One region of the Lysinibacillus sp. FSL K6-4013 genome, then DNA from elsewhere that is predicted to be linked to it. Evidence: riboswitches for the same ligand, from Rfam matches in the RefSeq annotation. Region 1 holds a riboswitch; the other holds the start of a gene.
The links. A riboswitch is a leader RNA that binds a small molecule or an ion and turns the genes downstream of it on or off. The one in region 1 is predicted to bind FMN.
Positions count from the first base shown of each region.

Region 1 (9,869 bases):
ATTTACTGGCTGTCGAGGAGCAGGTTACGATCATCAATAAAGGTGGAAGTGCCCTTAAGGAAATCGTGGAGAAAGTTGTCGAAACTGAGGAAGGCGTCGAACAAATGAAAGTGGCATTTACACATGTTAACGACAACTCTTTAAGCGTACAACAAGCAATTCAAGATATTTCTCGTATCATTGAGGACGCTGCCGCAGCTACAGAGGAGATTGCAGCAACCTCAGAAGAGCAATATGCGACTGTTGCAGAAATTACACAAAGCTCAGATGAGTTATCATCAATTGCTGATAATTTACAAAATGAAGTGAATAAATTTAAGTTTGAATAAATCCCCAAACAAGAAAAGAATAATGGAGGCGCTATAGGATGAATCAGAAGAAAATTGCAATGAATATTGACACAAAGGCTGATTATATTGTAATTGCGTTTACAGGCGATTTAGAATACGGGATGATTGAAGAAATAAAGTCAGAGCTTCAAACACTTAGCTTAGACACAAAGCATGGATACATTATCGATATGCAAAAGGTAACAAATATTGATAGTACTGGATTCGGTATGATCGTTAATTTTGCTAAGAAAGTGTCTGTAAAAGATAAGAAAATCGCCATTATTGTCGTCGATGATTTCATTCGCAACTTATTCGCTATTTCACAGGTTGATAAAGTATTCCCTATTGCCAAAAGCGAAGAACAAGCAAGGAAGATTATTAAAGAAGATTGGCTAGGTGAGCTATCACTTAACGATTATTAATCTTTGTAACCATAATAAAAAGGTGTATTCCTAATAGACGGAATACACCTTTTCATGTTTAAAAAAAGGGTCCTTTGTCAATTGTTGGGGTGACAAACGAGAGAAGTAAATTTTTTAGTTTACAAGAATCACTTTTCCTGCCCCATCCATTGCTTACGAAGCGTAGCGAGGAAGCAATGGATGGGGCAGGTCGGCTCGTTTCATTTTCTCACCCAACATATAATCCTATTTTTCTATACATGTGTCCTAATAATATTTTCGCTTTAAAGTGCTCATATTTGCGGAAGCCATAAGCATTTCGTTTGAGCACTTTTGATTTATTATTAATACCTTCTAAAAAACCATTTGAATAGTTGAATACAAAGCTATTTAAGATTTCTACCTGCCAGTTTTTTAACGTTTGTATTCGCTTTCTAAATGCAGGAATAGTTGCCTCTTCTACCTTACGGTAAAATGCTTCTAATCCATTTTTAATCTTTTGAATATCCTTTTCTTCTTTGGCCTGTGTAAACCAATGTTTATAATCTTCTTTTAACTCATATGCTTTTTTCAATTCAGGTGATAAACCAAGATAATAATTTAAATACCAACGCTCTTCCTCAGTTAATTTCGCTGAATTTTTATGTAAAACAAATCGCATTTTCTTACACTTTTTGCGATCATAGGCGTGCCATTCTTTTTGAACTTTTCTTCTGACATCATCCAAAGCCCAGTGAATATACCGACAATAATGGAACCGATCTGCTACAATAATCGGTTTCGCTAAAGCTTGATAGACAGCCGCTTTAAAGCTTCCATTCATATCCATAACGACAACTTCCACATCTTGACCGTATTTTTGTAAGTAAGCTTTTATTGTTTGTAGTCGACGATTCGGTAAAATATCAATCGGTTCATGTGTCTCCGCATTCGCTATAATCAGCTGATATTTTCCCGAATCCGTATCCGCTTTATACTCATCAATGGCAATGGCTTTTGGTAAACGAAAACCTTCAGGTAACGCTACTTTGGTTTGTTTGTAGAATCTCCGAAGTATTGTAGAAATAGATGTACCAAGTGTGATTGCAGCTTCCTTAAATGTTTTCGCTTTAACAGATTGAAGGATCATAGCTTGATTTGCCTCTTTAGAAAAACGTTGATAACGCTCGATAAATGGAGCTTTTTCGGAAAAACGCTTTCCGCAAGTACAACGATAGCGACGACCTTTATACATCAATATCGTTAAACGTCCCCACATTGGAAGATGTCCAATCTTACGCATTCGATAATCATGAATTTTCGTTGTGTTTTTACCACATTCGGGACAAATATGTTCCTTTATAGGCATTGAAATATACAGCAAAATGCGATTCTCTTGTTCGATAATTTCCTCAATCTTTACTCCTTTAAATCCTGGTAATTCCATGTTAAAATTCATACAGCACAACTCCCCTTTACTAACTTGTTTCTCAACAATTCAAGTATAGTAAAATAGGTGATGTTGTGCATTTTTATTTTAGAAATTGTTTAAAAACCCCAACATTTATTATAGAACCAAAAAAAGAAGATGTCCACGGCAGAAAAAGCAACTTTGCAAGGTGAAAGGTATTTCCGTTCCGCCAGCGTCTAGGGGGCGTCCGATGAGCCGCTTTACTCACTTCCATTCGCTCCAGGGTCTCATCTTTGACCCCTGGCTCCACTCCAATCAACCATTTTTTCATAGTAGCATAGCGATTTCAATGTGGAGAAGTGGTGATTGACAGCACCTCTACATAAAGAGTAATGAACACCTTCATTTTATTTGAAAACCTTTGCTAAATAGATTAGATTTTTTTGGTTAGATAGGAAAGCAAGTAGCCAAGCAACAGATATCCATTTCTACCTTTCAATTGACTGTTTTGTTTTTCTTTAATACTGCAGTAGCATATTAACAAACACAACGAGAATAATAATCGGTACAACAACTAACATTAACATACGATATGTAGAATAATAGCCTTGCCCCATTTGACTACCCGTTAGCAATTCTCTCTTCACAAATTCTTTATCCACTACATAGGCAATAAAAATAGCAATGAATAAATTCCCTAATGGAAGCATGATATTCGACACTAAAAAATCGGTTGCATCAAAGATACTTTTCTCAAAAATCATTATATCCGATAATACACTCGAAGAAAGTGCTGCTGGAATAGCTGCAATAAATACGACTATACCAAGTAAAAGCGTCCACATCGGTCGGGATTTCTGACTATGCTCCATAAATGCCGCGACGATAATCTCATATAAACTAAATGATGACGTTAATGTAGCAAATAAAAATAGCAATAAAAACATGGCTAAAAACACTTCACCAAATGGCATTTGACTAAAAGCTGTTGGCAGCACCATAAATAGCAAACCCGGACCCGCTGCTGGCTCTAAATCAAAGGCGAACACCACAGGGAAAATCGCTAAACCTGCTAAAAATGAAACAAGCACGGTTAACAACACTACAGAACCCGCTGAATTCGGAAGACTGACATCCTTTTTTAAATAAGAGCTATATGTAACTAGACAAGAAAAGCCTACTGCTAACCCAAAGAACGATTGTCCTAGGGCTTCTAATAATGCTTTACCTGTAATATTCGAGAAATCAGGCCATAAGAAGAATTTTACCCCTTCCATTGCCCCATCTAATGTAACTGCACGCACAACAAGGACAATGAACATTATGAAGAGTAACGGCATCATCCATTTATTGGCCTTTTCAATTCCATTTTGTACACCTAATGAAATCACAAGTACGTTGGCTAATGTAAACAACACTAGTCCAACTAGCGTAATCCAAGGCGTACCTATAATTTTTCCAAATAGTTCAGCTGGATCTACTGCTGGATCAATTACCGCGCCAGCTACACCTAGCCCGCTATAAATAAAGATCCAACCTCCAACTACGCTATAAAAAGTTAATAATAAAAAACAGCCTAGCACGCCCATTCGACCAATCCAAGCCCAGCCTGGCTTAGTTGGAGCAATTTTTTTATACGCTGTTACAGCCTCGGATTGTGTACCACGTCCTAAAACATACTCGGACAATAACATCGGTAGTCCTATTAACAAGGTAAATAACACAAAGATAAGGAAAAATGCTCCTCCACCACTTTGTCCTGTTACATAGGGAAGTTTCCAAATTGCCCCTAGTCCGATCGCCGCACCAGCTGATGCTAAAATAAAACCTAATTTACTAGACCACTGTCCTTTTTTTCCACTCATCTCTTCAAACTCCTCAAACATTCTAAACTCTTCTCTATTTTACATGAAAATATAGCTTTCGACTAGGTTGTAATTATAAAGTACTAGTTAGCTTTTTTACCCCATTACTTTTTTCTATATTTATCCGTTAGTTTAGCCTTTCTATTCTTCACACCTTTCCCTATCCATCATTCCTTCCAACAAAAAACCTCAGGTATGTTCACCCGAGGTTAGTAAAAATTATTTTGTTATATAGATAGAACGCTGGCGGTCGATCCATTTGCGCATTGTTGTAAATAAAAACGCCATAATAGCCGTTAATAAAATACCTTTTACAATGTTAAATGGTAAAATCCCAGCGATGATCATTTTATAAAGCGAATCACCTACAACAGGCTCCATACCTAAGAAGTATGTGTACATCGGTAAAAATACTGCGTAGTTTAAAATACTCATGCCTACTGCCATTACAACTGTTCCAGTCGCTAAACCTCCAACAAGACCAGCAATTGTTTTAAAGCGATTAAAAATAAGGCTTACTGGTAAAATAAATAAAATACCTGTTGCAAAGTTGGCAATATGACCTACTGGCACACCTGTTGGCGTTCCCGAGAAAATCCAATCCAATACATTTTTAAATAATTCTACTAAAATACCAGCCACAGGCCCCATAGTGATGGCTGCTATTAATGCTGGCATATCACTAAAGTCGACTTCCAAAAATGCTGGGAATGGTGGAATTGGGAAATTAAAAAGCATTAATAAAAACGAAATACTGCTCAGCATGCCAATCGTAATAAACGATTGAAGTTTAACATTTTTCTTCATAGAAAACTCTCTCCTCTTTGCTGATTCAATCTCGCAAGAAGAAAGGTGACGATCTTTCAATTGTTAGCATGAAAAAACCCTTATGCATGAAAAGCACAAGGGAGAAAGGCATGACGAATAAGCGTCAACATAAACTATTTTTAAGCACTGTTTAAAAAGTCATACAAAAAAAGCGCTCGGTCATAGTTCATTTCATAACAATGAATGACGATCGTACCTCCATCTTCTCCCATCCAGACTTTAACTGTCGGCCTTGGAATCACACCAAGTCAGCCATGCAAATAAATTTGCACAGGTCGCGGGCTGAAGAGCGAAGCATAAACCATTCGAGTTAATGAAAAACATTAACGGTTCACCACTCTATTACCGCCGGTCGGGATTTTCACCCTGCCCCGAAGATGAATCATATTATTTTATACTACAACCTTACTATAATTAATTATCAAGAAAAAGTAAATAGTTCTGCTTAAAAAAAATCCGATTAGATTTGTATGTATTGTAAAAATGGAGCATTCCATGTTACAGGAATGCTCCATTTTTGATTTTGTCTAAGGCATATATTGTTTATTTGGCCCCACAGGCTTTGGCAAATACGTTTTAAAATCGAATCCTTCCCAGCTTTCTTGGACCACATTATCTAAGCGTAATTGTTGGTCAAAGCTAGCAGCAGTTAACATCATAGCCTCAATCAGTTGGGTAGCGCGAATTGGCTCCATCGATGCTAAATCTAAAGGGATATCGAATGTAACGACTACACCTTCTGCTTCCTCTTTCACCGTGTATGTCACATTTTCAGGAACAACTGTTACATAAACATCATCATTTTTGTTTTTCATTAATGTAAGTGCCTCTGTAACATTAGCAAATGTTTGACGGAAATCTGGTGATAGATATTCTGCCCCATTACCATCTTGGTATAAATAATAATTAAAATGTTTGGCGTTTGTTAATGACATGGCTTGGCTTGGCTCACCCTCTTGAGAAAACTCATAAGGTGTGCCATCTTCATTTTGAATCTCAACTTCCGTATATTCAGAATCCGAGAATGTATCCTCTAAAGTACCTTTGTATTCATTAACGGTAGCTGAAGCAACATCATAGTTATTGTCCTTTGGTAAAACGTGGACAAGCTTGTCATCTTTCTCCTTCAGTTCACCCTTAAAAGGATGATAATCCGTAAACCCTTTGGCTTCTTCATCAATTTGAGGAGCATATTTCTCATACATCTGTAAAGTAGAAGGTTTTTGCGTCCCAAAATCAGTTGCTACACGCTCATTTGGTATAACATATGTCATTGGTACACTTTCTGCATCACGTCCTGCCAAACCAATACGAAAAACGACAGCATCTTTCACATCTTCCTCATAGACTGATGACCGTAAAGATAACATACGCTCATGCTCCGCTACAATACTGGATTGAAGTGCCTCATCCTGGGTAGCGGCCTCTTTAGCAGAACGATCTTCCTGTAATGTAGAGTAATTAGCCGTTTCCGGTGTACTAGCTAGATCTTTTTGGCTAGCGTTATTATTCATGACCATGGAGCCAACGAGCACCGTTAACGCGAGAACAGCTGCTATACTCGTAAAAATCGACATTTTTCGGAACTTAAATCGTGATGGTTGTTCATCTTGAATCAAAGGTTTACTTTCTTGTTGTGCTTCTTCATTCTCTATAGGTTGTTGTATCGCTTCTTGAAGGTGACTATTATCCTGCAAGCGAGCATCTGCCATTAACCGATTTAATATTTCTTCTTTTGAACGGCGGTCAGAAAGCTTAGGGGCATTGTTCAATACATGTTCAAGCTGTTCATCATCAAATGGCTTATGCGTCATTGCCGTTTCGCCTCCTGTTCTCTAATCGGCTGTAGCTGTTGCCTTAAAAATTTAATGGCTCGATGCTGGGTGGTTTTTACCTTAGCTTCTGTCCAATCTAGTATTTGCGCTGTTTCTGCAATTGATAAGTCCTGAAAATAGCGCATAATAATGACCATTTTTTGGTCGCCTGTACAGTTTTCAAGTGCTGATTCTACCTGCATAAATTCATCACTGGCCTGTAGCATATCTTCCGGTGATGGTGTGGTTGAATGGAGCTGTTCCGTTTCCCAGTCAAAGAAATCATGTGAATGCTTTTGGCGTACAGCTTGCTTTCTAAAATGATCAATCGCTACATTTTTGGCAATAGCAAATAGCCAAGTTTTCTCACTACTATTCCCTGCAAATTGATCGTACGAGCGCAACACTCGTACATAAACTTCATGTGCTAAATCTTCGGCAAGTGTACGGTTTTTTACTAAATATATTAAAAACTGAAACACGTCTTGGTGATATGCATCGTATAGTCGATGGAACACGGAGTCATTCAAAGCACTCCACCCCCGTTCTATAATATTTGTCGTCTTACATTCATAGAAGTTACAGCCAATTAATAGCAATACATGTTATTAATCGAACGGTAAATAAAACGTGAAGGTCGTACCCTCTTTCAGCACACTGTCTACCATTATATTACCTGAGTGTGCCTTCACAATATTTCTAGCAATGGCTAAGCCGAGACCAGTTCCACCCTTGGAACGAGTACGTGCCTTATCGGCTTTATAAAAACGTTCAAAGACATAGGGTAAGTCCTCTTGAGGAATACCGTGTCCTGTATCTTGGACAGATATTTTAGCAAATGTCGGCTCCTGCTCTACTTTTACAGTCACAGACCCTTCATCTGTATGTCTAAGGGCATTGTCAACTAAATTTGTAAGCACTTGTTCAATGCGATCCTCATCTATATTAATCATAGCTTCGTCATTAAATTCACTGTCAAATTGCAGACGAACGTGCTTTTCTTTTGCTACCTGCGCAAATTTTTGTGTAATTCGTTCGAATGTAGAGTTAATCGGTAATTCATCTTTATATAGCGTCATATGCCCTGATTCCATGCGTGCTAAATCTAATAGATCTGTCACAAGACGGCCCATTCGCTTCGATTCATCATAAATAATTTTGGTAATCTCATTACGCTCTTCCTGATCCTGAATAAAATCATCATCCATCAATGCTTCCGAGTAACCTTGAAGCATGGCAATCGGTGTCCGTAGCTCATGAGAGACATTGGCTATAAAATCGGATCTAAGTTTTTCTAAGCGATGTTGTTCAGTCATATCACGAATAACAGCCACAGCGCCACGTATCATTTCACCACTATAAAGGGGACTAATAGTAAACGTATAATAGCTGCCGTCCATTTCAATTTCCTCTTCTAGTTTATCCTCAAACATCAGCACATGATCAAGCATATGATACAGCTCTGGCGGGATAGGTTTAGCACTTTGTGAGCCTTTATTCACAAACCACTTTTGCATTAGCCGTTCTGCTGGTGGATTACTTAATAATATTGTACGATCACGGTTAAATGTAATCACAGCATCTGTCATAGATGTCAAAATATTAGAAAGCTGTTCGTTTTCTTGATTGATGACCTCTAAATTATGCTTTAATTGACGGCCCATTTGGTTAAAGGCAACGGCAAGCTGACCAATTTCGTCATTTTGGGTAGTAGGCATTTTCGCTTCAAAATTCCCTTTCGCGATTTCAAAAGCCAATTCACGCATTTTTCTCAATGGCGAAGTAATACGTGAAGAAAGGAAAAATGCGAAGAATGTCGTCAACACAAATGCTATGAAGGCTGCTAAAAAGACAATTTTCGTTGTTTCCTTAGACGTTTTATGTAGCGCATCAGGGCTTTGATAGATGAAGACAGCTCCATGTACTGCATTTTCAACATTTAGCGGAAAACCAAGTACGACATAAGATTCCATCTTTTCTTGATCAGTTGAAGAAGGCATCATCATTTCTTTAATAATCGGTTCATCTGATTGAAACACTTCATGAAAAGATTTATTGGCTAAAATGGTATCTTGTATTTCTTTTTTATTGACACCTTCTTGCATCGCAAAGGACACTTCAACATGACTGATAGCGATCAATGCATTGGTCCCTGTAGGTAAAATATCTTTTAATAATTCCGAGGTAGATTCGGCTGTTTCATTGTCATCTACTATACTTGCTACCGTTGCAGCTGTTTGCCGCAATGAAATTTCTGCTTGCTGCATATGGTAATTTTGAAGAAATTCAAGCATTAACACCGTGAAAACAAATAATACAAATGAAACGAGAAGCAATATGGTTACCCATAGCTTCCCGACAACACTATTCCATATTCTATTCATTGACAACCTCAAATTTGTATCCAACGCCCCAAACCGTCACAATCATTTTAGCAGCGTTTTCAGAAACTCGGTTGAGCTTTTCACGTAAACGTTTTACATGTGTGTCCACTGTACGTAAATCACCAAAGAAGTCATAATGCCATACCTCTTTTAGTAGTTGTTCACGGTCAAATACTTTGTCTGGCGATTTCGCTAAAAAGTAAAGCAATTCATACTCTTTCGGTGTTAAATTAACCTCAATGCCCTCTGCAGTCACACGGTGTGCATCATGATCAATCATTAAATGTTGGAACACCACTAAATCTTTTGAAGAAGACGCATTTGTCGTTGGTGAGAAAGCCTGTGAACGGCGTAAAATAGCCTTCACACGTAGCACAACCTCACGAGGACTAAATGGTTTTACAATATAGTCATCTGCACCAAGCTCAAACCCTTGTACACGGTTCGCTTCTTCGCCTTTGGCAGTTAATAAAATAATCGGTGTTGCTGCGCGCTCTCGAATTTCCGCACACACTTCTAGCCCATCTTTTTCAGGCATCATAATATCAAGTAAAATACAGTGATACTCTTTTTCTAAAGATTTCTCGATCGCTTGTTCACCATTTTCGGCCTCGTCAACAAGGTATCCTTCACGCTCAAGATACATTTTTAATAAGCGGCGAATACGATCCTCGTCATCTACTACTAATACTGAAATATTTTCTGACACTTTCACGATCCCTCTCTTCCAATCTTTCTCTAACTTCTATTGTACATGGTGTGACACATATTGAAAAGAAAAGAAAGCCTCTTCGCTACAGCGAAAAGGCTTGTTGCTTCACAGGTTACGCGTAGGAGTGTAAACCTGCTAGAATT
Region 1 covers NZ_CP152031.1:1,361,642-1,371,510, reverse strand. The annotation lists gene MHB39_RS06515 (methyl-accepting chemotaxis protein) at 1-329, shown strand, start outside; gene MHB39_RS06510 (STAS domain-containing protein) at 368-754, shown strand; gene MHB39_RS06505 (ISL3 family transposase) at 963-2,171, opposite strand; gene MHB39_RS06500 (sodium-dependent transporter) at 2,642-3,988, opposite strand; gene MHB39_RS06495 (ECF transporter S component) at 4,208-4,795, opposite strand; FMN riboswitch at 5,013-5,199, opposite strand; gene MHB39_RS06490 (RNA polymerase subunit sigma) at 5,344-6,630, opposite strand; gene sigX (RNA polymerase sigma factor SigX) at 6,627-7,181, opposite strand; gene MHB39_RS06480 (ATP-binding protein) at 7,239-9,014, opposite strand; gene MHB39_RS06475 (response regulator transcription factor) at 9,007-9,723, opposite strand; gene ccsB (c-type cytochrome biogenesis protein CcsB) at 9,839-9,869, opposite strand, start outside.

Region 2 (9,869 bases), 250 kb from region 1:
TTCAACAACGTGAGGAAATACAGCAACCTGTTACATATGAACAAGAACAAATGATTGATCCTATTGTAGAGGTTGTTGATCCAACTACGAGTAAGGTACTTAAAACAATATCTCCAAAGGAATTTGGCTTCGATACGGACCCACAAGCCTATCAAAAGCATATCGAACAATTAGCAAGGGAATGGGCGAGAGGAACGGACACATCAAATGGCTATGATCAGCGTATGATGCTTGATCGATTGGATGAAAACGGGCAAGTGATCAAGGGGAAGCCGCAAATCATTTTAAAGGAAAGTGAGCTAGTGGAGCGTATTATCGAAGCTTCTGCGACTGGCGGTCAGGTAGAAATGCCGCTCTATATAACAGAAAGTGGCTATTATTTTGAGGATCTTCCTTTATTAGAGGAAGTGGTTGTTGCATCTTATACAACTTATTTCAATCGTGCTGATTTAGGAAGAAATAAAAATATTGAGCTCTCTGCTAGAGCCATTCATAATGTGATTGTAGGCAGTGGCGATTATTTTTCTTTTAATACAATTGTAGGTCCCAGAGATGAGGCAAATGGCTATCAACCCGCACCTGAAATTATTAATAAGAAGGTAGTCATGGGAATTGGTGGTGGAATCTGTCAAACTTCTTCAACCTTGTTTAATGCAGTAGACCAAATTCCCGTCAAATATGTTGAGCGCCATCATCATTCGTTAGATGTAGGATATGTCCCAAAAGGAAGAGATGCTACGGTTTCTTATGATACGTTAGATTTTAGGTTTCAAAACTCAAATGATGTACCATTTTTAATTAAGGCAAGTTATGGAGAGAATTCTCTAACAATTGAAATTCGAACGGCAGAAAAATATGTAGAATTATTGAAAAAACCATAATGTTGTAAGGAGACACCACTGGACGTTGGTGTCTTTTTTCGGATCGCATGCTATAGTTAAATTGATACAATTCAGAAAATTTTAGGGGGAAAAGACAATGCATCCTAAACTACAAGCAACTATTGATTCGATTGATTTATACCAAGCAACTTACCCAGAGGATGCTTGTGTCATCGTGGCAGATACGGAAAAAGTGCTTGCCTACAAACCAGGAAAAAAGGTTGACTTAAAAGTTGGGGTTGGTGACCCAGTACATAAATATCGAGGTACAGCAACAGAAATAGCGTTAAGTTCAGGAAAATTTGTGAAAGAGGAGCGTAGCGCAGAAGGTTTTGGTATGGCCTATATCGCCTCTGCCCAGCCTATTTTTGAAGGAGGACGTATTATTGGCGTAGTAAGTGCCATTATTTCGAACGAAAAAATGGATAGTATGCGTCTATTGGCAACTGAGCTTTCGAGTGCTGTAGAAGAAATGACAGCTACAAATGAAGGATTAGCCACTGCCAGTAAGGATGTATCCAATCGTTTGGAAGAGCTATCTAATTTCGCGGAATCGATGACAGGCGATATTGAACAAATTAATGTGATTGTCCATTTAGTAAAAGATTTAGCTATGAAATCGAGAATTCTTGGTCTAAACGCATCGATAGAAGCAGCACGTTCAGGTGAGCATGGGCGTGGCTTTGCGGTGGTCGCTTCTGAAATACAAAAAATGTCCCAGAGTAGTACAGAAAGTGCTGATAGCATAACTGTGCAACTAGAAAATATTAAACAATCCATCGATCAGGTAAATGCATCAACAAATCAAATTGCTGCGTTTACACAGCAGTTTGCTGCGAGTATGCATGAATTAACAGATGCCTACAAAGGGGTTAATAGTACAGCAGAAAAGCTAATGCAAATTAGTGACATCAAAGGATAGGCATATAAAAAGGATAATAGACAAGTGCTATTATCCTTTTTCATGATTAAATGATCTCTAAAATTTCCTGTGGTGTTGAGACACTGTATTCAGGTTCGTCATTTTGCACGACTTCTTTGGCATCATAGCCCCATTCCACCCAAATAATTGGTATACCGGCTTTCTTACAAGCAACAATATCCCTTTGCTCGTCTCCAATGTATACGACGTTAGACGAGTCGACATTTGCTTCCTTTAAAAACTTTTTCATTACTTTGTCCTTACCAAAAATGCGGTTGGAGCAAAGTACATCTGCTACACAATGAATACCGTTCATTTTAAGAAATTCTAAAATATTCTCTTTAGAGTTTGAGGAAATAATCAGGATTTTATAGCCTCTTTTATCAATCTCTATTAATAGTTCTTTCATTCCTTCAAAAAGATGAACATCATTTAATGATTGACGATACAATTTATAAAATTGCGGTAAAATCATAGGCAACTTATACATTGGAAAGTCGAATAATTTACTGCGTTCTGAAATTGATAATTTTTTTAATGTATCAATTTCCTTTAATTCAATGCCTTTAAATTTATATTTTTGGGCTAAAGTATTCCATGCTGAGGCAAACACAGCAGTAGAATCTGCAAGCGTCCCATCAAAATCAAAGATAATATGCTTCATTGCAAACTTTCTCCTTTTTCATCTCGTTGTATTGACGTTCTATGCTAAAAAATGTTACATGGAATGGGCATCTAGTATTCTTGCAATAACAACCATTTTGAGCGTACGTAAACATCTTATGGTAAATATTATCAGAAAATACGGCGATTGCAATGAAAATGGTACAACAAAAGGAGGTGTCTCAAAAGTCCATTGAGACACCTCGACATTATTGTGTTTTTTTCAAAAAGAAGGAGAGTATGACATTGATTATTGCCAGAACAAAACTGATAGAAAAGACAAAGGCTGAACCTGAAGCTGCTGCTTCTTGCGTATTAGTTGTTATGTCACTTAGGAGGTGCTGTTGTTTTGCTGAGAACAACGACACCATCACAGCAATACCAATTGCACCAGAAACTTGCTGAGAGGTTTGTGTAATCGCAATGCCATCTGGAAAGTATTGTCTTGGTAAGGCATTCAGTGTATTTGTTTGAACAGAGGCTAATACCATTCCAACACCAAGCATCATGATAATATGCGTTACGACTAATAGCCAAGTAGCTGTTTCTGTACCAGATAAAGCATAAAGTCCATACCCGATTACAACAAGTATAGTGCCAGGCGTAATGACTGCACGAGGGCCATATTTATCGAAGAATTTACCGATTGTAGGGGCTAATATACAGTTTAATAGACTACCAGGAAGCAACATTAAACCTGTCCCAAAAGCCGATACGAAAAGGACCATTTGCATATACATAGGAAGCACTACCAGCATAGACAACATATTGAAGAAGGTAATCATATTCATAAGAAGACCTAACACGAACATAGGGTATTGAAACGCTGTCAAATTTAACATCGGATGTTGCATTTTCAATTGACGTAATACAAATAAACATAAGGCGATTACACCTAGCAAAATGGTGCCTAGTACAGTAATATTTGACCAGCCTAAATCTCCGCCAGCACTGACACCATAAACGATGCCACCAAAGCTAATGGTAGATAAGAGAATGGACCAAAGATCAATAGCCAGCTGCTTTATTTCATTTACATTAGGAATAAAGATAAAGCCAAAAATAATGGAGAATAATAGGAAGGGGATGGTAACCCAGAATATCCAGTGCCAGGACAAACTATCTAAAATCATCCCAGCCAAGGTTGGACCGAAAGCGGGTCCAGCTAAAATAACGAGACCCATTACGCCCATAGCACTACCACGTTTATTAGCTGGGAAAATTGTGAAAATCACATTTTGCGTTAAAGGTAATATAATCGCAAGTCCTGCTGCTTGAATAATACGTGCTAAAAGTAGGACAGCAAAGACGGGTGCAACGGCGGCAAGTATAGTACCGATTATCGAAAAGAGTAAAGACGCCATAAACATTTGGCGAGTAGTAAACTTTTGCATTAAAATGCCTGTTACAGGTACTAAAATGCCTAATGTGAGAAAGTATCCTGTTGCAAGCCATTGGATGGTTGTAGCGTCCACATCGAAGAGCAGGCTTAGCTCTCCAAGTGCAATATTTAAAGCTGTCTCACTAAACAATCCTACAAAGCCAGCTACTAAGAGAGCAGCCATAATCGGACTTGTTTTTATTTCTTTATTCACAGTAAAAGCTCCTTTAATAAATGTTAGACGATCATAGGAGATTAAAATACAGAATATTTAGAAATTAATAGACGAATTTCTAGCAATCTTTTATTTTCTGCACAATAAAATGACCATGACGATGTTATCGTGATGTGGATTATCAGCGATCGTTTTTCCTATTAGCCAGTACACCTCCACGATACTGGCTTTTCTGATTTTTACTATAGCAAAAAAATTTTCTCAAATGTAAGTATTAATTCTAGCTTCATCTATACGATTTCACAATTTGGACAAACATTTTTGACATAGCATTCATTTTTTGAATGAATTAGAGGAGAAACGACGAGCACCTATCACAAATGCATGATAGGTACTGGTAATTTTTATAAAAGTTTTTCTGTTTTTTCGCGTGTTCGAATTAAATAAAAGGCATTGATGCAGGCGGCAATCGGAATAATCAATGCAATGCCGATTCCTGCACAAAAAATGGTTGTCATTTCGGCACTAAAAACCTTGGAGTTAACAATTTCCCCAATCGAATAGGAGAGGTCCTTGAACCAGATTAATAAGCTTAAATAGCCACCAAAGAAAGCAAAAAATAACGTATTAGTATCGGTTCCTAATATATCTCTTCCTATGCTTAAGCCAACTGTAAATAATTTTTTTCTACTCATCGAAGGATTGCGATAAAAAATCTCATGCATAGAGGTAGCGATGGAAATGGCTACATCCATAATGGCACCAATCGTACTCATAATGATGACTGATGCACCAATCTGCACAAAATTAACACCAATGTAGAGAGAAAAGATGCTGATTTCTTCAGTTGATTCTTCGCCAAACCCTTGGATCATCGACTTTTCCGTTACAAAGGTAATAAAGAGTAGTAACACACCTATCGTCACCATCGTCGAGATAAAGGCTGTAATGGTTTTACTGTTTGTTTTATTGATATAGAAAAGACTAATACAGCTAATGACCGTACAGGCAATAAACGTCAAGATGATGGGGCTATTTTTAGGGTTTGTCATTAAAAAAATGGTGACAAAGAGCACACCAAAGTTTAGGAATAAAGAAAGAAATGAGCGTATCCCCTGTCTACCGCCGACAAGTACCATTAACACGAATAATATAACTGCTAATAAGACGACAACATTCATCCTTGAACCCTCTTTCGATTAATGAAAAATATAGCGGTATACTGACTGATAGGAATCGTAAGGACAACACCAATACCCCCTGCTAAGGCACGGGCTAATTCTAATGAAAGATTTAAGGACAATGTAAGCCCTAATGTGGAAGAATTTTTTAAATAGAGAATAATCATAGGTATGGAGCCGCAAAGGTAGGCAAAGAATAAGATACTTGTAATGGTACCCATAATATCTTTACCGATTTCATGTCCCGAAGATTTCAGAGCCTTGACAGAGATTGTAGGATCTTGCTCGTATAAAGCAAAAATTGAGGAAGCCATTGTAATAGAAACATCCATTACTGCCCCAAGTGAGCCAATAAATAAACCTGCCATAAAGACGGTACGATAGGGACGTGTTAAAAATTGCATTTCTTCATAACGAAGACCATTTTCACCTGTCAACCACATTACAATAGAGCTTATGATAAGCGCTATAACAGTGCCTAAAAGTGTGGACACGATGGCTACATATGTTTTTGTATGCAATCCACTAATAAGTAGTAGCGAAATAATCGTAAATAGCAGGGCGCAAATGCCGCTGACTAATAACAGGCTTACGCCCCCATGCTTCACATAAAGATCTAATGCGAATGATAAAATCACAGCATTGACACTCAAACTAATGATAGAAAATAAGCCTTGTCTTTTACCTACAATAAGTAGGGCAAAAATAAAAATCCATGCAATCATAACCATGGTTTGATCTCGTTTTAAATCGAGAATGGTTCCTGTTAAAACAGATTGTGTTGTGCGATCATCTAGCGTGACAAAGATTTCATTGCCTACATGGTATTCTTGATCAAAAGCACCAGACGAAGAATAGTCATTCGTCAAATGAATGGATTGCCCCTTATGCTGACCATTTTTGATAATGGCCATCATCTCCTGTGTAAACAAAAAATCCTCATTTTCATACATATCTGTCATCGGTTCTGATGCTGTTACATCCACTTGCGTTATTTCGGCTATCGGTCGATCATAAAATTGTTCGTTATGATGTACGAAAACGATCGAAACCCCACAACAGAGTGCTAATAGGGCATAGAAAATAGCTTGTTTAAAAGGTATATTTTTAAAAAATGTCAAGTAAATGACCTCCAAACTGCTAGACTGAATAGTCACTTGTAAAGGAACGTTTTTTTGATTAAGAAGTTCCATAAACAGGTTAAATGTCATCATTTTAATAACTTCTTTTACATTTTTCAAGTCAAGTCAAAGCTGTTTAAAATTTATGCTTCGAAAAAAATTTAAAAAGAAGGATGGATAATATAATAAAATAGTGTTATCGTAAGACTAGCTAAATAAAAATATTCTTCGGGGTAGGGTGAAATTCCCAATCGGCGGTGATGAAGCAATTCAAAGTCCGTGAGCGCAAGCTGATTTGGTGCAAATCCAAAACCGACAGTTACAGTCTGGATGGGAGAAGGGTAAAAATGCGAACTTTTTAAATTGATACTAATTTAGAAGGTTTATTTGACTATGCATTTATTACAAAACTTCCTAATCATCTTGTGGGAAGTTTTTTTATTTAGCTACAATCGAATAGAAGATGTTCTTCGGGGTAGGGTGAAATTCCCAATCGGCGGTGATGAAGCAATTCAAAGTCCGTGAGCGCAAGCTGATTTGGTGCAAATCCAAAACCGACAGTGATAGTCTGGATGGGAGAAGAACGAGTGAGATGACAGTCTATGAAAAAATTGTTTTCAAATAGGCTTATTTGTTGATGTCTTATACTCCCAAAACCCCTTTGATGTAAAGGGGTTTTTATTTTTTATTGCTAACGAGAGAAGGGAGAAGGATAAGGCACAAAAACAGGTGGATCAACTTTAAAAGTTAAGGATAGAAGTGCTAATAAAGTAGAGTAGGTGATGGAATGTTTACAGGACTTGTAGAGGATATTGGTATCATAAAAGCTGTGCAAAGCGATCGGGACAGTATGAAAATTACGGTTCAATCAGCCAAGATAACGGAGGATGTCAAGCTTGGTGACAGTATAGCGGTCAATGGAGTTTGTTTAACGGTGACAAATTTCACACAACAGCAGCTTACGATGGATGTTATGCCTGAAACAGTCAAAGCAACAAATTTACACCAGCTTGCAATAGGTGATTCTGTTAATTTGGAGCGTGCCATGCCTGCTAATGGGCGATTTGGTGGCCATTTTGTTGCTGGTCATGTTGATGGAGTCGGCAAAATTTTGCGAAAACGTCCAGTAGCAAACGCCGTTTATATTGATATCGAAATGTCAGAGGAACTAACCAACTTTTGTATTCCAAAGGGTTCCATAACAATTGATGGCACAAGCTTAACCCTTTTTCATGTTGAAGCCAAGAGTGTCACAATTTCACTTATTCCACATACTTACAAAGAAACCGTTTTAGGTATGAAGAGGGTTGGAGCAATCGTTAATATCGAAACCGATTTAGTTGGAAAATACATTATAGGGCAATTAAAAAAGGGGCAAACAACGCCAGCTATTACAAGAGATTATTTAGCACAACATGGTTTTTAAATCACAGAATAGGAGTTGATCATCGTGCTACATTCAATTGAAGAAGCCATAGAGGATTTAAAGCAGGGCAATATGATTGTGGTGGTTGATGATGAGGATCGAGAAAATGAAGGAGATCTACTGGCACTCGCTGAATTCATCACACCAGCAACAATCAACTTTATGGCAACCAATGGTAGAGGTTTAATTTGTACGCCGATTTCGCAGCAGCTTGCACAAAAGCTAGATTTATATCCAATGGTTCAGCACAATACAGATAACCATCAAACCGCATTTACGGTAAGTATTGATCATGTAGAAACAACGACAGGGATTAGCGCCTTTGAGCGTGCGCTAACGATACAAAGAATGATAGAAAAGCAAGCTAAGCCAACTGATTTTCGTCGACCAGGCCATATTTTTCCGTTGATTGCGAAAGAGCAAGGAGTGCTGGAACGGAGAGGGCACACGGAGGCCACTATTGATCTAGCGAAGCTTTGTCATAGCGTACCTGCAGGTGTTATTTGCGAAATTATGGGTGATGATGGGCACATGCTTCGGTTTGAAGAACTAACAAATTACGCTGCACATCATGGCTTAAAAATGATCTCGATAGAAGCATTGGTTGCTTATCGTAAACAATTATCCACTAATAAAACTAAAATTTCTATGTAAAAAGGAGAAGGAACAATGGGTCAAACATTTGAAGCACAATTAATTGGAACGGATTTGAAAATTGCAGTAGTAGTGGGTCGTTTTAATGAGTTTATTACTAGCAAATTATTGGATGGGGCAATGGATGGTTTAACTCGTCATGGGGTTGATTCTGCATCTATTGATGTTGCATGGGTGCCAGGAGCTTTTGAAGTTCCTTTTATAGCGAAACAACTGGCAGAAACGAAGAAGTATGATGCTATTATTGGTTTAGGTACTGTTATTCGTGGCTCTACAACACACTATGACTATGTTTGTAATGAATCAGCAAAAGGCATTGCCAATGTGTCATTGTCAACGAATGTACCTGTTATTTTTGGAATTGTTACTACTGAAAATATTGAACAGGCAATTGAACGTGCAGGAACAAAATCTGGTAATAAAGGCTATGATGCGGCAATGTCTGCAATTGAGATGGCAAATCTAAAGAAAATGATTGGATCAGAACAATTTGAATAGTCGTCACAACATTTGTTTCTTTGAATATTTTGAACAACCATGGGAAAAATATGCTTAAGTGTATTTATTGAAGGTGATTGTTTTCATAAATGTACTAATCTTGAGCTGGCTCAGTAGGAGATGAGAAGTATTTCATCAATGGAACAAATTAATTTGAAAATGTTGAAATCACTATTTCAACGCTCTGCTGATGTGATTTTCCAACAATATAATTTTCAGCAATATACAGTACATTTGATAACTTGTGATGCAATGGTCAATGAGCAAATACTTCAAACTGTGGTTGTTCAACGTGTTCAATCTTTGTTAAGCAATGTCACTGAGGACATGCTAGAGGAAGAAATCGAACAGCATTTACACATTCCCTATTTACAAAAGATTTTATCGAAAGAGGATGCGGTAACTAGGGTCTATAAAGGCCATGTCTTACTGTATTTTGAAGAAAATCAATTACTTTATTCTAGTGATATTTCAAAAAGACCCAATCGAGAGCCTGGGGAAACAACATTAGAACTAGTAGTAAAGGGACCTAGAGATGACTTTATTGAAGATGTTTTTATTAATATTGCTTTATTAAGAAAACGATTACCGACTAATTCTTTTAGTGTAGAGACATTAGAAATTGGTAAGCGTTCTAAAACAACCGTAGCCGTACTATATATGGAAGACATTGTGAATTTAAATATGCTGGAACAAATTCGACTACAATTACAAAAAATTGATACGGATATTGTTATCAATGGCGACTTATTAATGGAAAAAATTGAAAAGACAGCGACAATTCTTCCAAGACATGATTATACAGGAAGACCTGATTTTGCTATGCAGGCCTTAATTAGAGGAAGAATACTCTTAATGATTGATGGTGTGTCCTATGCCATAATTACACCTACAAATATTATGTTGCTCTTTAAATCAGCAGAGGATAATGAGTACCCACTCATTGTTAGCTCGATGGAACGATTAC
Region 2 covers NZ_CP152031.1:1,611,270-1,621,138, forward strand. The annotation lists gene MHB39_RS07745 (VanW family protein) at 1-881, shown strand, start outside; gene MHB39_RS07750 (methyl-accepting chemotaxis protein) at 979-1,803, shown strand; gene MHB39_RS07755 (HAD-IA family hydrolase) at 1,850-2,467, opposite strand; gene MHB39_RS07760 (DHA2 family efflux MFS transporter permease subunit) at 2,676-4,061, opposite strand; gene MHB39_RS07765 (YibE/F family protein) at 4,427-5,203, opposite strand; gene MHB39_RS07770 (YibE/F family protein) at 5,200-6,324, opposite strand; FMN riboswitch at 6,545-6,670, shown strand; FMN riboswitch at 6,787-6,912, shown strand; gene ribE (riboflavin synthase) at 7,112-7,750, shown strand; partial or broken gene ribB (3,4-dihydroxy-2-butanone-4-phosphate synthase) at 7,775-8,401, shown strand; gene ribE (6,7-dimethyl-8-ribityllumazine synthase) at 8,420-8,902, shown strand; gene MHB39_RS07790 (spore germination protein) at 9,041-9,869, shown strand, end outside.
Region 2: linked by a shared signal. The riboswitch ahead of ribE (riboflavin synthase) and the one ahead of MHB39_RS06495 (ECF transporter S component) in region 1 are both predicted to bind FMN.